2 linked regions of the Rhodovastum atsumiense genome follow. The protein of the gene in region 1 interacts with the protein of each later gene in a pairwise test. Links are inferred from orthologs where the notes say so. Each region holds a gene or a part of one and is shown on either strand. Other genes may lie near its edges.

The links.
Region 2: the proteins of dnaQ (region 1) and dnaE interact in binary tests that used the Escherichia coli proteins (3 or more experiments, as listed by UniProt). The link is inferred for Rhodovastum atsumiense from one-to-one orthologs.

Annotation. Positions count from the first base shown.
Region 1 is NZ_OW485601.1:2,057,745-2,060,938, forward strand. Bases 73-2,959 are described here. They hold dnaQ (DNA polymerase III subunit epsilon), read left to right. Parts: upstream 73-1,119; coding sequence 1,120-1,800; downstream 1,801-2,959. Other genes in these bases: NBY65_RS09330 (ABC transporter ATP-binding protein), read right to left, coding at 73-399; coaE (dephospho-CoA kinase), read left to right, coding at 521-1,123; NBY65_RS09345 (MMPL family transporter), read right to left, coding at 1,909-2,959. In the rest of the region: more of NBY65_RS09330, read right to left, coding at 1-72; more of NBY65_RS09345, read right to left, coding at 2,960-3,194. UniProt on the Escherichia coli protein: DNA polymerase III is a complex, multichain enzyme responsible for most of the replicative synthesis in bacteria. The epsilon subunit contain the editing function and is a proofreading 3'-5' exonuclease.
Region 2 is NZ_OW485601.1:6,196,327-6,200,599, reverse strand. The notes cover bases 1-3,966. They hold dnaE (DNA polymerase III subunit alpha), read left to right. Parts: upstream 1-346; coding sequence 347-3,766; downstream 3,767-3,966. Other genes in these bases: NBY65_RS27915 (D-2-hydroxyacid dehydrogenase), read right to left, coding at 3,842-3,966; NBY65_RS27925 (ABC transporter ATP-binding protein), read left to right, coding at 1-134. Outside these bases: more of NBY65_RS27915, read right to left, coding at 3,967-4,273. UniProt on the Escherichia coli protein: DNA polymerase III is a complex, multichain enzyme responsible for most of the replicative synthesis in bacteria. This DNA polymerase also exhibits 3' to 5' exonuclease activity. The alpha chain is the DNA polymerase catalytic subunit.

The sequences.
Region 1 (3,194 bases):
GGCCCGCTCCAACCGCCGGGCGCGCTCCGGCTTCGGCACGGAGCGCGCCTTCAGGCCGAAGACGATGTTTTCGGCAACGTTCAGATGCGGGAACAGCGCATAGGACTGGAACACCATCGCAACACCGCGCTGCGCCGGCGGCAGGGCGGTGACGTCGCGCCCGCCGATTTCCACCCGTCCGTCGCTCGCCTGTTCCAGGCCGGCGACGATGCGCAGGCATGTGGTCTTGCCGCAGCCCGACGGGCCGAGCAGCACGCAGAAACTGCCGGCCGCGACGTGCAATGACGCGGCATCGAGCGCGGTGACGGCGCCGAAACGACGGCTCACGCCATGCAACCGCACGGACGCGCCGGCAGGCCCGCCCGGGGCGGCGCGGGAGATGGGGGGCTCGGTGATCATTTTCCTTGTCCACCGATAGCGGCGCCGGTGGCGCAGGGCATGTGTCAGTTTGATGATTTCAGCAGTCTTGCCCCCTGCCCTCGCGCGTGCTTGTTGCCTGGACCATGGCATGGAGCGGCAGATGCGGGTGATCGGGCTGACCGGCGGGATCGGCATGGGCAAGTCCACCGCCGCCACCGCCTTCCGGCGCGCCCATATCCCGGTCTTCGACGCCGACGCCACCGTGCACCGGCTGCAGGCCCCGGGCGGGCGGGCGTTGCGCGCCATCGCCGCGACCTTTCCCCGGGCCGTCCGCACCGACGCGCGCGACCGCCCGGTGCTGGACCGTGCCGCCCTGCGTGACATCGCCCTCGCCGATCCGGGGGCATTGCGGCGGCTGGAGCAGATCCTGCATCCGATGGTATACGAAGAGGCACGTGCCTTCCTTGCCCGCGCCCGCCGTGCCAGGGCCCGGATCGCGGTGCTGGACATCCCGTTGCTGTTCGAGACGGGGGGTAGGATCCGCACCGACCTGGTGCTGGTGGTGTCCGCCCCCGCTTCGGTGCAGATCAACCGGGTGGCGCGGCGCCGCCGCATGGACCCGGCGCAGGTGCGCGCGGTGCTGGCGCGGCAGATGCCCGATGCCGAGAAGCGCCGCCGCGCCGATGTGGTAGTGCGGACCGGGCTTTCGAAACATCATGCGTTGCGAGCGATCCGGCGCCTGATCAGGAGACTTCGCGGATGACCCGTTCAGTTCTGTTCGACACCGAGACCACCGGCCTCAACCCGCTGAGCGGCGACCGCGTGATCGAGGTCGCCGCCCTGGAGCTGATCAACGACCTGCCCACCGGCCAGCATTATCACACCCTGATCCACCCCGAGCGCGACATCCCGGAAGAAGCGGCGCGCGTGCACGGCATCACCCTCGACAAGCTCGTGGGCAAGCCGCGCTTCGCCGAGATCGCCGACGCACTGCTGGACTTCCTCGGTGACGGCCCGCTGGTTGCGCACAATGCGCCGTTCGACTTCGGCTTCCTCAACGCCGAGTTCGCGCGCCTCGGCCGGCCGGCGCTGGCGATGGAGCGCATGGTGGATACGCTGGCGCTGGCCAAGGCCCGCTTCCCTGGCATGCCGAACAGTCTGGACGCGCTGTGCCGGCGCTTCGACATCGACCTGTCCGAACGCACGACGCACAACGCCCTGCTGGACTGCCGGCTGCTGGCCGAGGTCTATGTCGAGCTGACCGGGGGCCGTCAACGCGGCTTGTCGCTGGCAGACGCGGGACAGGCGACGATGCCGGTGGCCGTCTACGACGCGGTCGGCCCCCGCTCGCCCCGGATCATCACGCCGAACGAAGCGGAACTGGCGGCCCATGCGACGTTCCTGGGCAAGCTCAAGGAACCGATCTGGACCACGCCCTAGCCGTCCTTTGGCGTAGGGCGGACGCAGTCCACCAACGCAAGCCAGCCACCTTGCGGAAGCTTGCGTCGGCGGATGACGCTGCGCTTATCCGCCCTACGCCTTCCAACGCTACCTGCTGCCGCGACTCCAAAGATTGAGCGCCCGCAGCAAGGTCGGCACGAACAACAACGTCGCAATCAACGTGCAGCCGAGGCTGAGCATCAGCAGGTCGCCCATGCTGGCCGTGCCCGGATGGGCGCTGAGCGCGAGCGAGCCGAAGGCCGTGCCGGTGGTCAGCGCGGAGAAGATGATCGCGCGGGCCGTCGCGGTGCCGAGGAAGCGGTCGGCGCCGGCGCGCCAGTTCATCACGAAGTAGATGTTGAACGACACGCCCACGCCCAGCAGCAGCGGCAGGGCGATGATGTTGGCGAAGTTCAGCGGCAGCTGCCAGACGGTCGCGCCGACCACGGTCATCAGCGCCGCCAGCAGCAGCGGCGCCATCACCAGCAGCACGTCGATCACGCGCCGCAGCACCAGGGCCAGGATGATGGCGATCGCCCCCAGGGCGAGGAGTGCCGCCGAGCGGAAGGCTCCGACGATGGTGGTGGCGCTGCCGACGATGGTCACCGCCGAGCCGGCCGCTTCCGGGGCGATGCCCTGAACCTCGGCCACGAAGGCGTGCAGCCCGACGGAATCGCGGGCCTGGGCGCGCGGCAGCACCTGCACCCGCGCGCGCCCGTCCGGCAGGCGCCAGTCGCGCGCGATGTCCTGCGGGATCGAGGCCAGAGTGACCGGCTTCGCGTCGAGCGCGGTGCGCAGCCGCCCGAGTTGCAGCGGCAAATAGCGGGTGAGCGCCGCGTCGGTTTCCAGCAGCACCGGATCGGGGGCGGCCACCAGCCGGCGCAACGCCTCCACGATCCCCGGCACCGGCGTGTCGGGGGCCTTGGCGGCGGCGCGTTCCAGGTTGGACAGGGCAGCCTTGGCCGCAAGGCGGAGGTCGGCGGCGGAGACCGGGGCGGCCGGGGAGCGCGGCGCCAGGGTCGCGGTCAGGATGCTGGCGGCATCGGCGATCACCGCCAGCTTGGCCGGCTGGTTTTCTGGCACCAGGCTGGACAGCGTCAGCGCGTCCTCCACCAGCGGCAGCTTGCGCAGCTTCACTGCCAGCGCGTCGGCCTCGGCCTGGGAGGGGGCGATGATGTCGATGGTGTAGGGGTTGGTCAGCGGCGATTCCATCAGGTCCGAGAGCGTGCGCATCGCCTCGGTGTGCGGGTTCTTGGTGTGCAGCGGGTCGGAATCGAAGGCCAGCCGCGGCAGCAGCACCGCGCCCGCCACCGCGAGCGCGGCGAAGATCGCCAGCACCGGACCGCGCCGGCGCACCAGTTGCGTCTCCAGCAGGCCGGCCCAGGCGAAGCCGA
Region 2 (4,273 bases), 4.1 Mb from region 1 along the record:
CGGTGTTCGAGCAGTTATTGCAGACGGTGCGTGCCCAAGGCGTGGCGGCGTTGATCGCGACCCACAACCCGGATCTGGCGGCCCGCATGGACCGGACGGTGACGCTGCGCGACGGGCAGGTGGCGCCGAGTTAAGGTCGGCCGGCGTAGGGCGGATGAGCGCAGCGTCATCCGCCATCGCGATGCACCACGAGGTAGCCGGCCTGCGTTGGCGGACCTGCGTCCGCCCTACATCTTCGCGCTACAGGGCAAAAATGGGTTCCAAGGGCGAAGCCCTTGGCCAGGTGCAGGGGCGGCGCCCCGCGCGCGGCTTTCCCGGACTCATGCTTTCGCCGTAAAAGGCGGCCATGCCGCACGCTGATTTCGTTCACCTCCGGGTCCATTCCGCCTATTCGCTCAGCGAGGGCGCGATCAAGGCCGACAAGCTCGCCGTGCTCGCCAAGGAGGCGTTGATGCCGGCGGTGGCGATCACCGATTCCGGCAACATGTTCGGCGCGCTGGAGTTTTCCCAGTACTGCTCGGGCAAGGGCGTCCAGCCGATCATCGGTTGCCAGATCGCCATCACCCGCGAGGACAACCCGCGCCTGCCGCCGGACCCGGTCGTGCTGCTGGCCCAGAATGCCGAGGGCTATGCCAATCTGCAGCGCCTGTCCTCGGCCGGCTTCATGGAGACCGATCCCAGCCTGAAGCCGCAATTGGCGCTCTCGCGCGTATGCGAGCGCGCGGATGGGCTGATCCTGTTGACCGGCGGCACCAACGGCCCGATCGCGCGGCTGCTCGCCGAGGGCCAGAAGGGCGAGGCCGAACGCCTGCTCGCCCGGCTGACCGAAGCCTTCCCCGACCGCACGGTGATGGAACTGCACCGGCACGGCCTGCCGGTCGAGCGTGCCATCGAGCCGGGCCTGATCGCGCTGGCCGATGCCGCGGGCGTGCCGCTGGTCGCCACCAACGATTGCTTCTTCGCCAAGCCCGAGATGTACGAGGCGCATGACGCGCTGCTCTGCATCGCCGAGGGCCGGCTGTTGTCCGAGCGCGACCGTCGCCGCGTCACCCCGGAACACTGGTTCAAGCCGGCCAAGGTGATGCGGGCGCTGTTCGCCGACCTGCCGGAAGCCTGCGACAACACGCTCGCCATCGCCCGGCGTTGCGCGGTGATGGCGGAGACGCGCAAGCCGCTGCTGCCGGTCTGCCCGAAGGTCCGTCCCGGCCGCACCGAGGAAGAGACGGTGCGGGCCATGGCCACCGAGGGGCTGGAACGGCGGCTCGATGCCATGCGGGCCGACGATGAAACCCGCACGCGCTATCGCGAGCGCCTGGCCTATGAGCTCGACGTCATCGCCAAGATGGGCTTCCCGGGCTACTTCCTGATCGTCGCCGACTTCATCCAGTGGGCGAAGGCGCACGGCATTCCGGTGGGGCCGGGGCGCGGTTCCGGTGCCGGCTCGGTCGCCGCCTGGGCGCTGACCATCACCGACCTCGATCCGCTGCGCTTCCATCTGCTGTTCGAGCGGTTCCTCAACCCGGAACGCGTGTCGATGCCGGACTTCGACATCGACTTCTGCCAGGACCGCCGCGACGAGGTGATCACCTATGTGCGCGGCGAGTACGGCGCCGATCGTGTCGCCCAGATCATCACCTTCGGAAAGCTGCAGGCGCGCGCGGCGGTGCGTGACGTCGGGCGTGTGCTCGGCCTGCCATTCGGCCAGGTCAACAAGGTCGCCGAGCTGATCCCGAACAACCCGGCCAAGCCGGTGACGCTGCAGCAGGCCATCGACGGCGAGCCGAAGCTGCAGCAGATGCGCCAGGACGACGAAGCGGTGCGCCGCCTGCTGGAAATCGCGCTGCAGGTCGAGGGGCTATACCGTCACGCCAGCACCCATGCGGCGGGCGTGGTGATCGGTGACCGCACGCTGACCGAGCTGGTGCCGATCTACCGCGATCCGAAATCCGATTTCCTGGTCACGCAATTCTCCATGAAATACGTGGAGCAGGCGGGGCTGGTGAAGTTCGACTTCCTCGGGCTGACGACGCTGACCATCCTGCAGCGGGCGGTGGGGTTCCTGCATGCGCGCGGCATCGAGGTCGATCTGGCGCATCTGCCACTCGATGACGCGCCGACCTACGACATGCTGCAGCGTGGCGATGCCGGCGGGGTGTTCCAGTTCGAAAGCCAGGGCATGCGGGACGTGCTGCGGCAGATGCGTCCCGACCGGTTCGAGGACCTGATCGCCGCGGTGGCGCTGTACCGTCCCGGCCCGATGGCCAATATCCCGGCCTATTGCCAGCGCAAGCAGGGCGAGAAATGGGAGGCGCCGCACCCGGAGATCCGCGACATCCTGGAAGAGACCTACGGTATCATGGTCTACCAGGAACAGGTGATGCAGATCGCCCAGAAGATGGCGGGGTACAGCCTCGGCGGCGCCGACCTGCTGCGCCGCGCCATGGGCAAGAAGATCCGCGCCGAGATGGAGAAGCAGCGCGAGATCTTCGTCACCGGCTCCACCGGGCGCGGCATTCCGGCGGAGAAGGCCGAAGAGGTGTTCGACCTCATGGCCAAGTTCGCCGACTATGGCTTCAACAAATCCCACGCGGCTGCCTATGCGCTGGTGGCCTATCAAACGGCCTGGCTGAAGGCGAACCATCCGGTGGCCTTCCTGGCCGCTTGCATGTCGCTTGCCATCAACAACACCGACAAGCTGGCGGCGCTGCGGCAGGAAGCGACACGGCTGGGCATTCGCGTTTTGCCGCCCGACATCAACCGCTCCGGCCCTGACTTCACGCTGGAGGATGATGCCGAGGGCAAGCTGTGCATCCGCTATGCGCTGGCGGCGGTGAAGAAGGTCGGCATGGCGGCGATGCAGGCGGTGGTGGCCGCGCGCGGCGACCGTGACTTCGCTGATCTGGCGGATTTTGCCGCCCGCATCGACCCGAAGCACCTGAACCGGATGCAGTTGGAAAACCTGGTGCGGGCCGGTGCCTTCGACAGCCTGGACAAGGTTCGTGCCCGTGTCTTTGGCGCTGCCGAGATGATCCTGCGCCGGGCGCAGTCCACGGCGGAGGAGCGTGACAGCGGCCAGATCGGCCTGTTCGGCGGTGGCGGCAAGGCCGAGCGCCTGCGCCTGCCGGACGTAGCGGAATGGGATCCGATGGACCGGCTCGGCTACGAGGCCGATGCGATTGGTTTCCATCTGACCGCGCATCCGCTGGATGCTTATGCGGCGGCGCTGCGGCGCCTGGGGGCGGTGCCGAGCAATCAGTTGGAACAGCGGGCTCAGGCCGGGGCGGCGCGGGTCAAGGTGGCTGGGACCGTCATCGGCAGCAAGGAGCGCATCACCCGCACCGGCAGCCGCATGGCGTGGATCAGGCTATCGGATGGTGGCGGCTCCTACGAAGTCACCTTCTTCTCCGAGGTATTGGCACGGGGGAGGGAGTTGCTTGCGGCCGGCAGTGCCGTGCTGGTGACGGCGGATATTCGCCTGGAAGGCGAGGCATTACGGATCACCGCGCATGATGTGGCGCCGTTGGATGCCGCCGCGGCGCAGGCGGGGGCGGGGATGCGGGTCTGGCTGAGCGAGACGGGGGCCGTGCCGCATATCCGGGCGCTGCTGGAGCGCGAGGGCAAGGGCAAGGGCCGGGTCGTGCTGGTGCCAAGGCTCGATGATTCGCAGGACGTGGAGATCACCTTGCCGGGTGGCTTCAACGTCAATCCGCGTCTGTCCCAGGCGATGAAGGGTGTCGCTGGCGTCGAACGGGTCGAGGATCTTTAGGAATGGGATCCAAGGGCCTTGCGGCCCTTGGCGGAGGTCCAGGAGGCAGAGCCTCCTGGTGAGCGGTCCGAGGTCTCAGTACGATCCCAGTACCAGGTTGCTGGGCGCGCCGGCGACAAAGTTCTCGATATTATCGATCAATTGGTCGGCGAGTGTTTGCTGGGCTTCGTCGCTGGCCCAGGCGACATGTGGCGTCAGGATCACGTTGGGCCGCCGTGCCAGTCGCATGATGACGCTGTCGGCCGGCGGTGGTTCGGGCGAGGTCACATCGATGCCGGCGCCGCTGATCAGGCCCTCGTCGAGGGCGTGTTCGAGGTCTTCCTCCACGACCAGTCCGCCGCGCGCGGTATTGATCAGCAATGGCCGGCGCTTCATCTGGCGGAATTCGGTCATGCCGATCAGGTTGCGTGTCTGCGGCGTCAGCGGGCAGTGCAGGGTGATGATGTCGCTGGTCTCCAGGACCTCGTCCCAGGGCGTATAGAGCGGCCCCAGGCCGCTGACGCCCTT